Regions from separate parts of the Streptomyces sp. NPDC020422 genome, predicted to be linked through region 1. Evidence: riboswitches for the same ligand, from Rfam matches in the RefSeq annotation. Region 1 holds a riboswitch; each other region holds the start of a gene.
What was found. A riboswitch is a leader RNA that binds a small molecule or an ion and turns the genes downstream of it on or off. The one in region 1 is predicted to bind thiamine pyrophosphate.

Region 2: it holds a riboswitch for thiamine pyrophosphate, as region 1 does, so the genes downstream of both, thiC (phosphomethylpyrimidine synthase ThiC) here and ACH414_RS10305 (thiamine ABC transporter substrate binding subunit) in region 1, are expected to answer to the same signal.
Region 3: it holds a riboswitch for thiamine pyrophosphate, as region 1 does, so the genes downstream of both, thiO (glycine oxidase ThiO) here and ACH414_RS10305 (thiamine ABC transporter substrate binding subunit) in region 1, are expected to answer to the same signal.

The regions. Positions count from the first base shown of each region.
Region 1 is NZ_JBIRVJ010000003.1:628,099-634,427, forward strand. Features, by position in the region: gene ACH414_RS10290 (phosphatidate cytidylyltransferase) at 1-272, shown strand, start outside; gene ACH414_RS10295 (MFS transporter) at 399-2,015, shown strand; gene rlmN (23S rRNA (adenine(2503)-C(2))-methyltransferase RlmN) at 2,073-3,179, shown strand; TPP riboswitch at 3,209-3,319, shown strand; gene ACH414_RS10305 (thiamine ABC transporter substrate binding subunit) at 3,403-4,497, shown strand; gene ACH414_RS10310 (ABC transporter permease) at 4,539-6,152, shown strand; gene ACH414_RS10315 (ABC transporter ATP-binding protein) at 6,152-6,329, shown strand, end outside.
Region 2 is NZ_JBIRVJ010000004.1:219,427-225,755, forward strand. Features, by position in the region: gene ACH414_RS11795 (metallophosphoesterase) at 1-1,070, shown strand, start outside; gene ACH414_RS11800 (hypothetical protein) at 1,231-2,037, shown strand; gene thiC (phosphomethylpyrimidine synthase ThiC) at 2,105-3,889, opposite strand; TPP riboswitch at 3,884-4,031, opposite strand; gene ACH414_RS11810 (YibE/F family protein) at 4,104-5,516, shown strand; gene ACH414_RS11815 (SsgA family sporulation/cell division regulator) at 5,563-5,997, opposite strand; gene ACH414_RS11820 (IclR family transcriptional regulator) at 6,134-6,329, opposite strand, start outside.
Region 3 is NZ_JBIRVJ010000008.1:331,101-337,429, forward strand. Features, by position in the region: gene metF (methylenetetrahydrofolate reductase [NAD(P)H]) at 1-71, opposite strand, end outside; gene thiE (thiamine phosphate synthase) at 367-1,017, opposite strand; gene ACH414_RS23365 (Rv2175c family DNA-binding protein) at 1,110-1,484, opposite strand; gene ACH414_RS23370 (NAD(P)/FAD-dependent oxidoreductase) at 1,528-2,838, opposite strand; TPP riboswitch at 2,921-3,033, shown strand; gene thiO (glycine oxidase ThiO) at 3,031-4,191, shown strand; gene thiS (sulfur carrier protein ThiS) at 4,188-4,388, shown strand; gene ACH414_RS23385 (thiazole synthase) at 4,392-5,192, shown strand; gene pknB (Stk1 family PASTA domain-containing Ser/Thr kinase) at 5,276-6,329, shown strand, end outside.

The DNA of each region.
Region 1 (6,329 bases):
CGGTGGCCTTCGCGATGGCGGCCGGCGCGCTGTGCATGCAGTTCATGATCCACGACGGCACCTGGTGGCAGGGCCTGATCCTCGGCCTCGCGGTCGCGGCCAGCGCGACCCTGGGCGACCTGGGCGAGTCGATGATCAAGCGCGACCTCGGCATCAAGGACATGGGCACCCTGCTGCCCGGCCACGGCGGCATCATGGACCGCCTGGACTCCCTGCTGCCGACCGCTCCGGTGGTGTGGCTGCTCCTCGTGCTGTTCGTGGGCAGCGGCTGACGGTCCGGTTCGTACGAAGGGCCCGTCGTCCCCCTGGGGGCGGCGGGCCCTTCGGTCATCCGCCGGACGGGGGACGTGTGCGGCGTGTCGTGGCCCGGGCGCGTCCGCCGGGGCAGGCATCGCACCATGACAGCGAAGGCACACCCGGCCCGGGGCGCCACGGGGGCCACCACCGTCCTGCTGACCCTGGCGGCGGGGCAGTTCCTGATGGCGCTCGACAGCTCCGTCATGAACGTGTCCATCGCGACCGTGGCCGAGGACGTGGGAACCACGGTCACCGGGATCCAGGGCGCGATCACCGCGTACACCCTGGTGATGGCGATGCTGATGATCCCCGGCGGCACCGTCGGGGCGCTGATCGGCCGCAAGCGCGCCTTCATGATCGGCTGTGTGGTCTACGGCTGCGGCTCCCTCACCACGGCCCTCGCCCCCAACCTGACCGTCCTGCTGATCGGCTGGTCGTTCCTCGAAGGCGTCGGCGCGGCGCTCATCATGCCCGCCATCGTGGCCCTGGTCGCCGGGAACTTCCCCACCGAACGGCGCCCGACGGCGTACGGCGTGGTGGCGGCCGCCGGAGCCGTCGCCATCGCGCTCGGACCGCTCATCGGCGGTCTCGCTACGACCTACTTCTCCTGGCGGTGGGTCTTCGCCGGCGAGGTGTTCGTCGTCCTCGTCATCCTCGTCTTCGCCCGCCGCATCGCCGACGCCCCGGTCACCGAGCCGCCGCGCCTCGACGTGGTCGGGGCGTTCCTGTCCGCCGCCGGCCTCGGGGCCTTCGTCTACGGCGTGCTGCGCTCGGGGGCGTGGGGCTGGGTCCGGCCCAAGCCGGACGCGCCCTCCTGGCTCGGCGTCTCCCCGACCGTGTGGCTGGCGCTCGCGGGCCTGCTGCTGCTCTGGTCCTTCCTGCGCTGGGAGTCCCGGCTCGCGCGCCGGGGCGGGGACACGCTGGTGGACCCGGCGATGCTGCGGAACCGGCAGCTCACCGGCGGTCTGACCATGTTCTTCTTCCAGTACCTGGTGCAGATGGGCGTCTTCTTCCTCGTCCCGCTCTACCTCTCCGTCGCCCTCGGCCTGTCCGCGCTGAAGACCGGTGCGCACATCCTGCCGCTGTCGGTGACCCTGCTGGCGGCCGCGCTGCTCATCCCGCGCTTCTTCCCCGACGTCTCGCCCCGCCGGGTGGTGCGGCTCGGCGTGTTCGCCCTGCTCGCCGGGGCGATCGTCCTCATGGGCGCCCTGGACGCGGACGCCGGAGCGGAGGTCGTCACCCTGCCGCTGCTGCTCATCGGCCTCGGCATGGGCGCGCTCGCCTCCCAGCTGGGCTCGGTCACCGTCTCCGCCGTCCCCGACGAGGAGAGCGCCCGGGTCGGCGGCCTGCAGAACGCCGTCACCAACCTCGGCGCCTCCATCGGCACGGCGCTCGCCGGCTCGATCATGATCGCGGTGCTCACCTCGTCGTTCCTGACCACCATCGACCAGAACCCGGCCGTCCCCGCCGAGGTCAAGAGCCAGGCCTCCGTGGAGCTCCAGAGCGGCATCCCGTTCCTCTCGGACGCCCAGCTCACCGACGCCCTCGACCAGGCGGGCGTCGACCCCGAGGTCACCCAGGCCGCCCTGGACGCCAACGCCGCGGCCCGCCTCGACGGCCTGCGCGCCGCCCTGGCGATCCTGGCCCTCGCCTCCGTCGTGGCGCTCTTCTTCACCTCCCGCATCCCCGGGACCCAGCCCGGCTCGACGCGACCCTGACACCGCCCCGTCCGTGGAACGGGGACACCGGCGCGCGTCTGCGACACTGGTAGGACCATGCCCAAGCCCGGAGAACTCACTTTCGTCGCCCCGCGCGGAGCCAAGCAGCCCCCGCGGCACCTCGCCGACCTCACGCCCGCTGAGCGCAAGGAGGCGGTCGCCGCGATCGGCGAGAAGCCGTTTCGCGCCAAGCAGCTGTCCACGCACTACTTCGCGCGCTACGCGCACGACCCGGCGGAGTGGACCGACATCCCCGCCGGCTCGCGCGAGAAGCTCGCGGGGGAGCTGCTGCCCGATCTGATGTCGGTGGTGCGGCACATCTCCTGTGACGACGACACCACCCGCAAGACGCTGTGGCGGCTGCACGACGGCACGCTCGTCGAGTCGGTGCTCATGCGCTACCCGGACCGGGTGACCATGTGCATCTCCTCGCAGGCGGGCTGCGGGATGAACTGCCCCTTCTGCGCCACCGGCCAGGCGGGGCTCGACCGCAACCTGTCCACCGCCGAGATCGTGCACCAGATCGTCGACGGCATGCGCGCCCTGCGCGACGGCGAGGTCCCCGGTGGGCCGGCCCGGCTCTCCAACATCGTCTTCATGGGCATGGGCGAGCCGCTCGCCAACTACAAGCGGGTCGTCGGAGCCATCCGGCGGCTGACCGACCCGGAGCCCGACGGCCTCGGCCTGTCCCAGCGCGGGATCACGGTCTCCACCGTCGGCCTGGTCCCGGCGATGCTGCGCTTCGCCGACGAGGGCTTCAAGTGCCGCCTCGCGGTCTCGCTGCACGCCCCCGACGACGAGCTGCGCGACACCCTGGTCCCCGTCAACACCCGGTGGAAGGTCCGCGAGGTCCTCGACGCCGCCTGGGAGTACGCGGAGAAGTCCGGCCGCCGAATCTCCATCGAGTACGCCCTGATCAGGGACATCAACGACCAGGCCTGGCGTGGCGACCTGCTGGGCAAGCTGCTCAAGGGCAAGCGGGTGCACGTCAACCTGATCCCGCTCAACCCGACGCCCGGCTCCAAGTGGACCGCGTCCCGTCCCGAGGACGAGAAGGCGTTCGTCGAGGCCATCGCCCGCCACGGCGTGCCCGTCACCGTCCGCGACACCCGCGGACAGGAGATCGACGGTGCCTGTGGACAGCTCGCGGCCGCCGAACGCTGACCTTGTACTCTGAGCTCGAACACATCTGCATATTCCGACAGGGGAGCGCCACAGCGCTGAGAGTGCGGCAACCGTAAGGCCGCAGACCCTCTGAACCTTGCCCAGGTCATTCTGGGTAGGAAGTTCGGTCGTAACTCGAGCTGTTGCGCCCTGCCCGCGTCCGGGTCCCCCGGACGCGGGCAGGGCCGCGTCTCTTCCTGGTCACACCCAGGAGGAAGTCCACGTGAACACCAAGAAGGCCGCCGCCGCCGCGCTCGTCGCGGCGCTCGGCGTCGCCACCCTCGGCGCCTGCGGCACCGACGACGCGCGCGGAGCCGCCGGCAAGAGCGACTCGCCCGCGCCGAAGACCGTCACCCTGGTCAGCCACGACTCCTTCAACGCCTCCAAGGAGGTGCTGGCGGAGTTCACCAAGCAGACCGGTTTCACGATCAAGGTCCTCAAGAGCGGCGACGCCGGCGAGGCCGTCAACAAGGAGATCCTCACCAAGGGCTCCCCCCAGGGCGACGTCTTCTTCGGCGTCGACAACACCCTGCTCTCCCGCGCCCTCGACAACGGCATCTTCACCCCGTACGAGGCGAAGGGCCTGGACCGGATCCCCGCCGCGCTCCGGCTCGACAAGGAGCACCGGGTCACCCCGATCGACTCCGGCGACATCTGCGTCAACTACGACAAGCAGTACTTCGCCGACAAGAAGCTCGCGCCCCCGCAGTCCTTCGACGACCTGGCCAAGCCGGCGTACAAGGACCTCCTGGTCGTCGAGAACCCCGAGCGCTCCTCCCCGGGCCTCGGCTTCCTGCTCGGCACCGCCGCGAAGTACGGCGACGCCGGCTGGCCGGACTACTGGAAGAAGCTCAAGGCCAACGGCGTGAAGACCGTCGACAGCTGGGAGCTCGCCTACAACCAGGAGTTCTCCGGCTCCGCCGGCGGCAAGAAGGCCAAGGGCGACCGTCCGCTCGTCGTCTCCTACGCATCGAGCCCGCCGGTCGAGGTGCTCTACGCCGAGCCCCAGCCGAAGGTGGCGCCGACCGGCGTCTCCACCGGCACCTGCTTCCGGCAGACCGAGTTCGCGGGCCTGCTGAACGGGGCGAAGAACCCCGAGGGCGGCAAGGCGCTGATCGACTTCCTGATCTCCAAGAAGTTCCAGGACGACATGCCGCTCCAGATGTTCGTCAACCCGGTCACCGACGACGCCGCGCTCCCCGAACTCTTCACCAAGCACGGTGTGGTCGTCGACAAGCCGGAGACCATGGCGCCCGAGAAGATCGCCGCCAACCGCGAGCAGTGGATCCGGCAGTGGACCTCGCTCGTCCTGAAGTAGCCGCCCCGGGCCGCACGGGGAACGCGGCGCGGCCGGCCCTCATGGTGCTGCCCGTCGCGTTCTTCGCCGTCTTCTTCGCCTGGCCCGTCGTCTCGATCGTCGAGCGCGGGCTCAGGCCGGACGGGCACTGGGAGCTCGGCCGCTTCACCGAGACGCTCGGCAGCCCCGAGATCCTCGACGTGCTGTGGTTCACGCTGTGGCAGGCGCTCGCCTCCACCGCGCTCACCCTGCTCGTCGCCCTGCCCGGCGCGTACGTCTTCGCCCGGTTCGACTTCCCGGGCAAGCGGGTGCTGCGCGCCGTCGTCACCGTGCCGTTCGTCCTGCCCACCGTCATGGTGGGCACGGCGTTCCTCGCCCTGGTCGGGCGTCGCGGGCTGCTCGACGAGCTGTGGGGCGTCCGGCTCGACACCACCGTGTGGGCCATCCTGATCGCCCACGTCTTCTTCAACTACGCCGTCGTCGTCCGCACCGTCGGCGGCCTCTGGTCCCAGCTCGACCCCCGCCAGGAGGAGGCCGCCCGGGTCCTCGGCGCCTCCCGATGGCGGGCCTGGCGGACGGTGACCCTGCCGGCCCTCGGCCCGTCCGTCGGCGCCGCCGCGCTCATGGTGTTCCTGTTCACCGCGAGCTCCTTCGGCATCGTGCAGATCCTCGGCGGCCCCGCGTACTCCACCCTGGAGACCGAGATCTACCGGCAGACCGCCGACCGGCTCCAGCTCTCCACCGCCGCCGTCCTCACGATCGTGCAGTTCGTCGCCGTCGGCGCGATCCTCGCCGTGCACGCCCGGATGGTCCGCCGCCGGGAGACCGCGCTGCGGCTGGTCCCGCCGGAGCGCACCGCCGCCCGCCCGCGCGGCGCCGGCCAGTGGCTGCTGCTCGCCGCCGTCCTGCTGTCGATCGGGCTGCTGATCCTGGCGCCGCTCGGCGTCCTCGTCGAACGCTCGCTGGCCACCCCGACCGGCTACGGCCTCGACTACTACCGGGCGCTGCAGTCCGTGGACGAGAACGGCACCTTCCTCGTGCCGATGACCGACACCATCGTCAACTCCCTGCAGTACGCGCTTGCCGCCACCGCCATCGCCGTCGTCATCGGCGGGCTCGCCGCCGCCGCGCTCACCAGGCGGGCCGGCCGTCTCGTCCGCGGCTTCGACGCGCTGCTCATGCTGCCGCTCGGGGTGTCCGCCGTGACGGTCGGCTTCGGCTTCCTCATCACCCTCGACGAGCCGCCGCTCGACCTTCGGGCCAGTTGGATCCTGGTGCCGCTCGCACAGGCCCTGGTCGGCGTCCCCTTCGTCGTACGGACCATGCTCCCCGTGCTCCGTGCGGTGGACGATCGGCTGCGGGAGGCCGCCGCCGTGCTCGGGGCCTCGCCGTGGCGGGCCTGGCGCGAGGTCGACCTGCCGCTCGTGCGGCGCGCGCTGCTCATCGCCGCCGGGTTCGCCTTCGCCGTCTCGCTCGGCGAGTTCGGTGCGACGGTCTTCATCGCCCGCCCCGACAACCCGACCCTGCCGGTGGCCGTGGCCCGGCTGCTCGGCCGGCCGGGCGAGCTCAACTACGGCCAGGCCATGGCCCTTTCGACGATCCTGATGGTGGTGTGCGCGGTGTCCCTGCTGCTCCTCGAACGGCTGCGCTCCGACCGGACCCCGGGGGAGTTCTGATGCTGACGCTCGACGGCGCGACCGTACGCTTCGGGGACCGCGCGGTGCTCGACGCGGTGGACCTGGAGGTCGCCGACCACGAGATCGTGTGCGTGCTCGGACCCAGCGGCAGCGGCAAGTCCACCCTGCTGCGGGCCGTCGCCGGACTCCAGCCGCTCTCCGCGGGCCGCGTGCTCC
Region 2 (6,329 bases), on a different contig from region 1:
CCCGGGTGCCCGTCCAGGGCGACGCGCCCGAGCCGATGCCCGCCGACGCCACCCTCCAGCTGGGCGCCGACGCGGGCTCCTCGATCGTCGCCGTGGCCACCGGCCATCCCGGCAACGCCTACCCCGAGACCGAGCCGCCCGAGGGCTACACCCCCACCGAGCGCGACCTCCCGGTCATCAACCGCGGCGACACGCTCCAGGTGCACGTCACCCCGGTCCCGCAGCCCGTCGCCGCCACCGGCGACGGCCCCGGCCCGCTCTTCGTCGTGGGCGACGTCCACGGCTATCTCGACGAGCTCCTCGAGGCCCTGCGCGCCCAGGGCCTCATCGACGAGAACGGCGGCTGGGCCGCGGGCAACGCCCGCCTGTGGTTCCTCGGCGACTTCACCGACCGCGGTCCCGACGGCATCGGCGTCATCGACCTCGTGATGCGCCTGTCCGCCGAGGCCGCCGCCGCCGGCGGCTACTGCAAGGCCCTCATGGGCAACCACGAGCTGCTGCTCATCGGCGCCAAGCGCTTCGGCGACACCCCCGTCAGCTCGGGCGCCGGCACCGCCACCTTCCAGGCCGCCTGGCTGCTCAACGGCGGACAGAAGCACGACATGGACCGCCTCCAGGACGTCCACCTGCAGTGGATGTCCCGGCTCGACGCCGTGGTGGAGGAGGACGGACACCTCCTGCTGCACTCGGACACCACCGCGTATCTGGAGTACGGCGGCACGATCGAGGACGTCAACGACACCGTCCACGAGATCCTCAACCGGAACGACGCGGACGAGGTCTGGGACCTCTTCCGCAAGTTCACCAAGCGCTTCGCCTTCCGCGACGAGGCCGCCGGCCCCCAGGCCGTCCAGGAGCTGCTCGGCACCTACGGCGGCCGCCGGATCGTGCACGGTCACAGCCCCATCCCGTACCTCCTCGGCCAGGTCGGCACGGAGGACGCGGAGGAGGGCGAGCGCCCGGCCGTCGAGGGTCCGCACGTCTACGCGGACGGACTGGCGATCGCGATGGACGGCGGAGTGACCATGGCCGGAAAACTGCTGGTCGTGCAACTCCCGCTGCCCGCCTGACGCATAACCGTACGCATCCGGGGAAGTCGATTTCCCGAAACACCCTGTCACCGCGTGCCGTAAGCGCAATACCATCGGCTCATCCGTAGCAGGCTCTCCTCCGTTTCCGCCCAATCGGCCGCCTCACCACGGCCGTTGCGGCCCTACGGAGCATCGGGGGATGCACATGAACGTGGCTCCGCACCTGCTGACCGAGGACCGCGCCGAGTTCGAGCGCGTCCTCGACGAGGCACTGCGCACCGCGCACGACCGGCCGGAACTCGCCGCGCTCGGCGAGCGGCTCACGACCGAACAGCTGCGCTCGATGGCGCTGAACGCGACAGCGCTCATCACCACGGCCGCCGCGGTCGAGTACGACCACTTCGTGAAGGTCCGCGAGCAGCTCCGCGCGGCGAGCGCCGGCGCCGCCGGCAGCGGTACGGGCGAGGCGGCGGCCGACCTGGGCGGCGCGGGCGGCGCGGGAGTCATAGCGATCGTCACCGTCCTGGCGCCGATCCTCGCGGGCACCTCGGCCGTGATCCTGCTCCTGGTCGGCGCCATCCTGAAGATGCTCGACCCGGCGCCCGCCTTCGCCGACACCCTGCTGACCGCCGGCCTCGTGTTCGGCGCCGTCGCCGCGGCCGGGCTGCTCTGCGCGGCCGCGGGACTGCTGGTGACCGCCCTGCGCAACAGCGCCACGGAGGTCCCGGCCGAGGCCCCCGACGACGAGCTGTCCCGCGCGCGCCAGGCCTGGTGTCGCGCCCTCCTGGACCGCGGCATCCTTCCGTTCCTCCGCGACGCCCTCGCCGCCCCGCCGCCCCCGCGCGTCCCGCGGCCCCAGCCGCCGGCCGGGCGGATCCCCAAGGTCGGCTACAGCGGCCCGGACTTCACCAGCCCGTCCGAGGGCGTCCCGTCCCCGCGCCCGACGTACTCCAGTCCCGACTTCACCGGCCCGGACTTCGGATCCCCGGACCACCGCCCGGAGTAGACGGGGAGAAGGGAACCGGCCCGCGGCTCCCCCCATGGGTCGCGGGCCGGTCCCTGCAGGTGGGCGGCTACTCCGCCAGCGGCAGGTAGACGCGGTTGCCGGCCGCCGCGAACTCGGCCGACTTCTCCGCCATGCCCGCCTCGATCTCCTCGGCCTTCAGGTCTCCGCCGTGCTCGCGCCGGATGTCCTGGGAGATCTTCATCGAGCAGAACTTCGGCCCGCACATCGAGCAGAAGTGCGCCGTCTTCGCGGGCTCCGCGGGCAGCGTCTCGTCGTGGAACTCCCGCGCGGTGTCCGGGTCCATCGCCAGGTTGAACTGGTCCTCCCAGCGGAACTCGAAGCGCGCGTCCGACAGGGCGTCGTCCCACTCCTGCGCGCCCGGGTGTCCCTTCGCGAGGTCCGCCGCGTGGGCCGCGATCTTGTAGGTGATCACGCCGGTCTTCACGTCGTCCTTGTTGGGCAGGCCCAGGTGCTCCTTCGGCGTCACGTAGCAGAGCATCGCCGTGCCCCACCAGGCGATCATCGCCGCGCCGATGCCCGAGGTGATGTGGTCGTACGCCGGGGCCACGTCGGTGGTCAGCGGGCCGAGCGTGTAGAACGGCGCCTCCTCGCAGATCTCCTGCTGGAGGTCGATGTTCTCCTTGATCTTGTGCATCGGGACGTGCCCCGGGCCCTCGATCATCGTCTGGACGTTGTGCCGCTTGGCGATCGTGTTCAGCTCGCCGAGCGTCTTCAGCTCCGCGAACTGCGCCGCGTCGTTGGCGTCCGCGATCGAGCCGGGCCGCAGGCCGTCACCGAGCGAGTAGGTCACGTCGTACGCCGCGAGGATCTCGCAGAGCTCCTCGAAGTTCGTGTAGAGGAAGTTCTCCTTGTGGTGCGCGAGGCACCAGGCGGCCATGATCGAGCCGCCGCGCGAGACGATGCCGGTCTTGCGGCGGGCGGTCAGCGGCACGTACGGCAGCAGCACGCCGGCATGGACGGTCATGTAGTCGACGCCCTGCTCGGCCTGCTCGATGACCGTGTCCTTGTAGATCTCCCAGGTCAGCTCCTCGGCCTTGCCGTCGACCTTCTCCAGGGCCTGGTAGAGCGGCACGGTGCCGATCGGGACGGGGGAGTTGCGCAGCACCCACTCGCGGGTGGTGTGGATGTTGCGGCCGGTGGAGAGGTCCATGACCGTGTCGGCGCCCCACTTGGTCGCCCAGGTCATCTTCTCCACCTCCTCCTCGATGGAGGAGGTGACCGCGGAGTTGCCGATGTTGGCGTTGACCTTCACCAGGAACCGCTTGCCGATGATCATCGGCTCGATCTCCGGGTGGTTGACGTTGGCCGGCAGCACCGCGCGACCCGCCGCGATCTCCTCCCGGACCACCTCGGGGGAGACGTTCTCGCGGATCGCGACGTACTCCATCTCCGGGGTGATCTCGCCCCGGCGCGCGTACGCGAGCTGCGTCACCGCCTGGCCGGAACGCCCCCTGCGGGGCAGCCGCGGGCGGCCGGGGAAGACCGCGTCGAGGTTCTTGAGGCCACCGCCGCGCGGCGAGGTGTGCTTGATGCCGTCGTCCTCGGGGCGGACCGGGCGGCCCGCGTACTCCTCGGTGTCCCCGCGCGCGATGATCCAGTTCTCGCGCAGCGGCGGCAGGCCGCGGCGGACGTCGGTCTCGACGGTGGGGTCGGTGTACGGCCCGGACGTGTCGTACAGCGTCACGTCCTTGCCGTTGGTGAGGTGCACCTGGCGGACGGGCACCCGGAGGTCGGGGCGGGAGCCCTCGACGTATCCCTTGTGCCAGCCCGGCGTGCGCTCCTGCGGGCCGTTCTGGTCGGAGGCAGGCGTGCGTGCATCCTGAATGGTCATGAGACCGAATCTCCCTACGCCGGCATTACCCGGTAACAGGTTCGGCGGTCGGCGCAGCCTCCTCCCGTACGTACGTCCAGTACGCGCGTACGGTGATCAGCGCCCTCTCAGCCCGGTGCTCCGAGCTCCCGCGTGTGCAAAGGTGTCACCACGCTAGCGCCATCGCTGGCGTGCTGAACAGTGGGTCCCCCGGCGTTCTTGCGATGATCGGTCGGTGACTCCCACGCAGCAGACCCCCGAACAGCACGGCCACGGCGGCCACGAGGGCCATGGCGGCGACGGCCACGGCACCGGTGACGACTCCGGTCACGGCTCCGGTCACGGCGGTGGCGGCGGCCACGGCCATGCGCACGCCCATGGCCATGGACCGGCCGCGCCCGTCTCGCGTCATCTGCGCAAGGTCATCGCCGCGGTCCTGATCCCCTTCGCCGCCGCCGTGGTGGTCGGGCTCCTGGTGCTGTGGCCCGGTGGCACGCCGGGCCACCAGCGCACCGGGGTCGGCTTCGACCGGCAGACCGAGCAGGGCCGGGTCGTCGCCGTCGAGCGCGTCGACTGCAAGGAGGTGAACGCCGCCCAGGTCCCGCCGACCGGCGACACCTCGACACCGGAGGGGCGCGAGGCGGTCAACGCGCAGCAGGGTCAGTGCGAGAAGGCGACGATCGAGGTCACCACCGGCCCCGACAAGGGCCGCACCTTCACCGAGATCGTGCAGCCGGACGCTCCGCGTCAGCTCCACGAGGGGCAGGGCGTCGTGGTCGCCTACGCGCCGGACGCACCGCGCGACCTCCAGTACTCGGTCACCGACGTGAACCGTAAGCTGCCGCTCGCCCTGCTCGCCGGCATCTTCGCGCTGGTGGTCGTGGCCGTCGGCAGGATGCGCGGGGTGATGGCGCTCATCGCGCTGGCCATCAGCTTCCTGGTGCTGACCTTCTTCATCCTCCCGGCGATCATCCAGGGCTCCAATCCCCTGCTGGTCGCCATCGTCGGATCGAGCGCGATCATGCTCATCGCGCTCTACATGTGCCATGGGCTCTCGGCCCGCACCTCGGTCGCGGTGCTGGGCACGCTGGTCTCGCTGCTGCTGATCGGCCTGCTCGGCTCGCTCTTCATCGGCTGGGCCTCGCTGACCGGCAACACGGACGACAACACCGGCCTGATCCACGGCCTCTACCCGAACATCGACATGTCCGGTCTGCTGCTGGCCGGCGTCATCATCGGCTCGCTCGGTGTGCTCGACGACGTGACGGTCACTCAGACCTCGGCGGTCTGGGAACTGCACCAGGCCGACCCGCGGATGGGTCCGCGGGCGCTCTACCGGGCCGCGATCCGGATCGGCCGCGACCACATCGCGTCGGTCGTGAACACCCTTGTCCTCGCCTACGCCGGTGCGGCCCTGCCGCTGCTGCTGCTCTTCTCGATCGCCCAGAGCAGCGTGGGGACGGTGGCCAACAGCGAGCTGGTCGCGGAGGAGATCGTGCGCATGCTCGTCGGGTCGATCGGCCTGGTCGCCTCGGTGCCGGTCACCACCGGCCTCGCGGCCCTGGTGGTCTCCGCCGACCGGCCGGGACCGGCGGAGGCCGCTGGTCGCCGCCCGGGCAGGGGCGGACGCCGCCGACGGGCCAAGTGACCGACGGGTCCGCGGGGTACGGGAGCCGAGCTCGGCACCCGTACCCTCAGCCGGCGTTCTCCTCCGCGAGGATCCGGCCGAGTTCGGCCTCGAGGTGGTCCTCGAAGTCGCCCAGGGTCCGTTCCTGACCGAGCGGAACGATCTTGTCCGTGCGGTCGAGGAAGGCCACCAACGGTGGCGCGCTCGCCCGGAACAGCGCGCGGTCGCCGCCGACCTGAAGCCGGATGATCACGTCGGAGAGCCCGTCCGGGTCGGTCGGCGCGATGTGCACGTCGCCGTCCCCGCTGGGCCGGTTGATTCCGTCGAGCAGCAGTTCCCGGCCGAACGCCCAGGTCACGGGCGCGTCGCCGGGCAGGTGGAAGGTCATCCGCACCGCATAGGGGTCGCGGGCCTCGTATCGCAGTTCCACCGGGATCCTGAAGGAGAGCTCCTCGGAGACGAGGAAGCTCATCAGGACCTCGGCCTGAACCGTCTCTCGCATCATGTACCCCGCAGTAGATGAGCAGCTGTGCAAACACGCTGCTGAAAGCTGTGGTCGAAACGGCCAGGAATGAGCCCCCATGGCCCTCTTGACGCAATCGTGCTGTACGCGCTAGCAGATCACAAGGAGTGATTTTTCAGATACTGATAGAGAACGCGAGCGAGCTGAAGAGCCTTCCGATCTCGTTCTGTAGCTGACCGATCGCTGGCAGCAACCGTTCTTCCTGGTGAAGAGGGAGGGAAATGGCCATCGCGGCCGCCGTGGACCCCGCCGTGATGGGGATGGCGGCACAGACCGTGCCAAGCGCATATTCCTGCCGCTCTACCAGGGGC
Region 3 (6,329 bases), on a different contig from region 1:
CCACCGTCGGCGAGGATGTCCCGCACCGTGCGGGCACGGTCGGGGCGGGTGGAAGCGGTACCAAGGGCCATACCGGCAGGTTAGACGGGGTCCAGGTGAGGAAGAAGGCGCGTCCGCGTTATGGACAGGTTCTGGACACTATTCAGGCCACACCAGGGTCAGGACCACGTCAGGTGCACGTCAGGTGCACGTCAGGTGCACGTCAGAACGACGTCGGGACGGCGTCATGGCGACGTTTGGACCGCGTCCGGACGACGTCGGGACCGCGTCGGGATCACGTCGGCCGCCCTCTGGGCCGCGGTGTCGGAACCACGTCATGGCCGCCTCGGAGCAGGCTCGCCGACCGCGCCGGAGACCGGCCCGCGGCTATGCCGACCGCTCGCGGACCCGCTTGGCGAGCGCGGCCGCGGCGGCGGCCGGGTCGTCGGCCTCGGTGATCGCCCGGACGACGACGATCCGGCGGGCCCCGGCGTCGAGCACCTCGTCGAGGTTGGTCTCGTCGATGCCGCCGATGGCGAACCAGGGGCGGTCCTGCTCCAGGGCCGCCGCGTAGCGCACCAGGTCGAGCCCCGGGGCGTACCGCCCCGGCTTGGTGGGGGTGGGCCAGCAGGGGCCGGTGCAGAAGTAGTCCACGCCCGGCTCGACGGCGGCCGCGGCCGCCTCGGACTCGGCGTGGCAGGAACGGCCGATCAGCACCCGGTCGCCCAGGATGGCGCGGGCGGCCGGCACGGGCAGGTCGCCCTGGCCGAGGTGGAGCACGTCGGACCCGATGGCGTGGGCGACGTCCGCCCGGTCGTTGACCGCGAGCAGCTTGCCGTGGCGGCGGCAGGCCTCGGCGAACACGGCCAGGTGCTCCAGCTCCTCGCCGGCCTCCATGCCCTTGTCGCGGAGCTGCACGATGTCCACGCCGGAGGAGAGCACGGCGTCGAGGAAGGCCGGCAGGTCGCCCTGGCGCTTCCGGGCGTCGGTGCACAGGTAGAGCCGGGCGTCGGCGAGCTGCGCGCGAGGCGTGGACATGGTGTTCCCCCCGTCGGGTGGTGCCGGTGCCGGGCCGGCCTGGAGCGGCCGGCCCGTACCTGCGGCGTGTCTTCGGTGGTGCGGGTGGTGCGTCAGACGGCGAGCGCCTGGGCGCGGCGCTTCACCTCCGTGCCGCGATTCTCGCCGAGGGCCTGCGCGGGGGTGCCGGGCAGGGTCGGGTCCGGAGTGAAGAGCCACTCCAGCATCTCTTCGTCGCTGAAGCCGTCGTCCCGCAGGAGCGTCAGGGTCCCGGAGAGGCCCTTGACGACCTTGCCGTCCTGGATGAAGGCGGCGGGCACCTGGAGGATCCTCTCGCCGGGGCGCACTTCCCTGCGGACGGCGATGAGCTGACCCTCCTTGATCAGCTGCCGCACGCGCGTCACCTCGATGTCGAGCATCTCGGCGACGTCGGGGAGGAAGAGCCAGGCGGGGACGAGAGCATCGGTCTTTGCGTCAATCTCGGTCACGGGACAAGCGTGCCATCCCGGACTGACAGCCGGTAGTCGGGCCCTACCGGACTGCGGCCTTCAGGGGTACGGAGGGGTCGGCGGCCTTCGCCGGGTCGACGGGCGTCCGGTGCTCGATGAGCCTGCGGCCCTGGGCGAGGTCGCGCGGCCGGCTGACGGCCAGCAGGGCCACCGGCGTGTCGTCCTGGAGCCACAGGACGGTCCAGGAGGCGTCGGCCGGGTCGCCGCGCCACAGCAGGGTGTCGGCGGCGCCGTGGTGTCCCGCGTACTGGACGAAGCGGCCGAACTGCTCGGACCAGAAGTAGGGCACCGGGTCGTAGGGGGCGGTCTCGTCGAGGTCCACGGCCGCCACGGCGGCCACGGCGCTCCCGGCGCTCCCGGCGCTCCCGGCGCTGTCGGCGAGGATGTCGGCGGCGACGGTGCGCGGGCCCTGGAGGGCGTTGTCCCAGTGGTGGACGAGGAGCCGCTCGCCGTAGCGGGCGGAGGGGAAGGAGGCGCAGTCGCCGACGGCGTACACGTCGGGCAGGGAGGTGCGCAGGCGGGCGTCGGCGGTGACGGCGCCGCTCGGGTCGAGGGCGATCCCGGAGCCGGCGAGCCAGTCGGTGGTGGGGCGGGCGCCGATCCCGACGACCACGGCGCCGGCGGGCAGCTCGGCGCGCTCGCCGGAGTGGGCCGCGCCCTCGGCGAGGACCACACGGCCCTCCTCGACGCCCGCCACGCGCGCGTTGAGGCGGAGCTCGGCGCCGCTCTCGGCGTACCAGGCGCTCATGGGCGCGGTGACCTCGGCGGGCAGGGCGCCGGCGAGCGGACGGTCGGCGGCCTCGACGACGGTGACGGCGCAGCCGGCCGCGCGGGCGGCGGTGGCGAACTCGGCGCCGATCCAGCCGGCGCCGACGACGACGATGTCGTCGCGGCGCTGCAGGACGGTGCCGAGGCGGGCGGCGTCGTCGAGGGTGCGCAGCAGATGGACGCCGGGCACGCCCTCGGTGCCGGGCAGGGTGAGCGGGTGGGCGCCGGTGGCGACGACCAGCGTGTCGTACGGCACGGGGCCGGCCTCGGTGTCCAGCTCGTGGTCGGCGGGGCGCAGACCGGTCACGTCGAGGCCGAGGCGCAGGGTGATCCGGAGTGTCTCGAAATCGATGTCGAAGGCGGAGTCCTCGGCCTTGCCGAGGAGGACCGCCTTGGAGAGCGGGGGCCGGTCGTAGGGCTGGTGGGGTTCGGCGCCGATGAGGGTCACGGGGCCGGTGAAGCCCTGTTCGCGCAGGGCGACGGCGGTCTGGACGCCCGCCATGCCGGCTCCGACGATCACGACGTGCCGCTCGGACGGTGACGTTGTCTGCTTCTGCTCGCTCACCCGACCACCTTACGCATCTGACGGTGCGTCAGGAAGGGAGGCCCCTGTGACGGCCCCCGCCCTGCCGTTAGTCTGGCGGGCGTAAAGCACTCGCGGGAGCCCGGACGCACCGGGCTGAGAGGGAGGCTGGCCGGCCTCCGACCGTACGAACCTGATCCGGGTCATGCCGGCGAAGGGAGGGGCTGGACGCCCATGTCGCGTACACCAACGTCCGATGTGCTCGTCATCGGAGGCGGGATCATCGGCCTGGTCACGGCCTGGCGGGCCGCGCAGCGGGGATTGCGCACCGCCGTGGCGGACCCCGAACCGGGCGGTGGCGCCGCCCGGGTGGCGGCGGGCATGCTCGCCGCCGTCACCGAACTGCACTTCGGCGAGGAGACCCTGCTCGGGCTCAACCTCGACTCCGCGCGCCGCTACCCCGCGTTCGTCGCCGAGCTCGCCGAGGCGACCGGCCACGACGTCGGCTACCGCTCCTGCGGCACCCTCGCCGTCGCGCTCGACGCCGACGACCGGGCCCATCTGCGCGAGCTGCACGCCCTGCAGACCCGCTGCGGGCTCGCCTCCGAGTGGCTGAACGGGCGCGAGTGCCGCCGCCTGGAACCCATGCTGGCCCCGGGCGTCCGGGGCGGGCTGCGGGTGGACGGCGACCACCAGGTCGACCCCCGCCGCCTCGCCGACGCGCTGCTCCTCGCCTGCGAACGGGCCGGCGTGGTCTTCCACCGGGCGCTCGCCGAGCGGCTCACGGTCGCCGGGGGCCGGGCCCGCGGGGCGGTGCTGGCCGGCGGCGACGAGCTCGCGGCGGACCAGGTGGTGCTGGCGGCGGGCAGCCTGAGCGGCCGGCTCGCCGGCGTACCGGAGGAGGTGCTGCCGCCGGTGCGGCCCGTGAAGGGCCAGGTGCTGCGGCTGCGGGTGCCGCCCGCGTACGCGCCGTTCCTCTCCCGCACGGTCCGCGCCGTCGTGCGCGGCAGCCATGTCTATCTGGTGCCGCGCGAGAACGGGGAGCTGGTCGTCGGCGCGACCAGCGAGGAGCTCGGCTGGGACACCACCGTCACCGCCGGCGGGGTCTACGAGCTGCTGCGCGACGCGCACGAGCTGGTGCCCGGCATCACCGAGCTGCCGCTCACCGAGACCCGTGCCGGACTGCGGCCCGGCTCCCCCGACAACGCGCCGCTGCTCGGCCCGAGCGCCCTGCCGGGACTGCACCTGGCGACCGGCCACTACCGCAACGGGGTGCTGCTGACCCCCGTCACCGGCGACGTCATGGCCGAGGCCCTGACCACCGGGGCGCTGCCCGCCGAGGTCCGCCCCTTCACCGCCCGCCGCTTCTCCCCCGTACACCTGGAGCACGCATGAACGTGTCCGTGAACGGAGAGCCCCGCGAGCTCGCGGACCCGCTCTTCCTCGACGCCCTCGTCGCCACCCTCACCGCAGCCCCCGCCGGGGTGGCCGCCGCCGTCAACGAGACGGTCGTCCCGCGCAGCCAGTGGGCCGCGACCCTGCTCGGCGAGGGCGACCGGGTCGAGGTCCTCACCGCGGTCCAGGGAGGCTGAGCCATGTCCGACGACGTCTTCACCCTCGGCGGCACCGAGTTCTCCTCCCGCCTGATCATGGGCACCGGCGGGGCACCCAGCCTCGACGTGCTCGAACGCTCCCTCGTCGCCAGCGGTACGGAGCTGACCACGGTCGCCATGCGCCGACTGGACCCGACCGTGCGCGGCTCGGTGCTCTCCGTCCTGGACAGGCTCGGCATCCGCGTCCTGCCGAACACCGCGGGCTGCTTCACCGCCGGCGAGGCCGTCCTCACCGCCCGGCTCGCCCGGGAGGCGCTCGGCACGAACTGGATCAAGGTCGAGGTGATCGCCGACGAGCGGACCCTGCTGCCGGACGGGGTGGAGCTGCTCGACGCGGCCGAGACCCTGGTCGACGACGGCTTCGTCGTCCTGCCGTACACCAATGACGACCCGGTCCTCGCGCAGAAGCTGGAGGACGTGGGCTGCGCGGCGATCATGCCCCTGGGCTCGCCGATCGGCTCCGGGCTCGGCATCCGCAACCCGCACAACTTCGAGCTGATCGTGGAGCGGGCCGGGGTGCCGGTGATCCTGGACGCCGGTGCCGGGACGGCCTCGGACGCGGCGCTCGCGATGGAGCTCGGCTGCTCGGCGGTGATGCTGGCCTCGGCGGTGACCCGGGCCCAGGAGCCCGTCCTGATGGCGGAGGCCATGCGCCACGCGGTGGAGGCGGGCCGGCTCGCCCACCGCGCGGGCCGCATCCCGCGCCGCCACTTCGCCGAGGCCTCCTCCCCGCGCGAGGGCCGGGCCCGGCTGGACCCGGAACGGCCGGCGTTCGGGGCGTGAGTCCGCCGCCGTCGCGTCACAACCGCGCTGCAGTGCGGGCGGGACGGGCGGCGGCCCCCTGAGCGGCTCGTAGACTCGACGCCGTGGACACGACCCTTCAGGACCCCCTCGTCGGGCGGCTGCTCGACGGCCGCTACCGCGTCGACGCGCGCATCGCCGTCGGCGGGATGGCCACGGTCTACCGGGCCGTCGACACCCGCCTCGACCGGGTGCTCGCGCTCAAGGTGATGCACCCGGACCTCGCCACGGACGCCGCGTTCGTGGAGCGGTTCATGCGCGAGGCCAAGTCCGTCGCGCGGCTCGCGCACCCGAACGTCGTCGGCGTCTTCGACCAGGGCGCGGACGGCGCCTATGTGTACCTGGCGATGGAGTACGTCGCCGGGTGCACCCTGCGCGACGTGCTGCGGGAGCGCGGCGCGCTCGGGCCGCGGGCGGCGCTCGACATCCTGGAGCCGGTGCTCGCCGCGCTCGGCGCCGCGCACCGGGCCGGGTTCGTGCACCGGGACATGAAGCCGGAGAACGTCCTGATAGGCGACGACGGCCGGGTGAAGGTCGCCGACTTCGGTCTCGTACGGGCCGTGGGCTCGGCCACCGACACCACCGGGGCCGTCCTCGGCACCGTGTCGTACCTCGCCCCGGAGCAGATCGAGCACGGCACCGCCGACACCCGGGCCGACGTGTACGCGTGCGGGGTCGTCCTCTACGAGATGCTGACGGGCGGCAAGCCGCACTCCGGCGACACCCCCGCCCAGGTCCTCTACCAGCACCTGAGCACCGACGTGCCGGCTCCCTCGGCCGCCTTCCCGGGGCTCGCCCCCGAGCTGGACGGCCTGGTGGCGAGCGCCACGGCGCGCAACCCCGAGCTCCGGCCCCACGACGCGGTCGCGCTGCTCGCGCTGCTCCGCGAGGCCCGCGCCGTGCTCGGCGACGAGCAGCTGGACGCGGTGCCGCCGGGGGCCCGCGCGCAGGAACGCTCCGGCGCCGAGGACCGCACGAGCGTGATCCCGCGGCTGCTGCCGCAGCCGGTGGAGCACACCAGCGTGCTGCCCACCCCGCCGCCCTCCGCCACGGCGCCGTCCGCGGCCCGGCGCCGGGCGCCCCGCGGGCCGCTTCTGATCGTCGCCGCCGTCCTGCTGG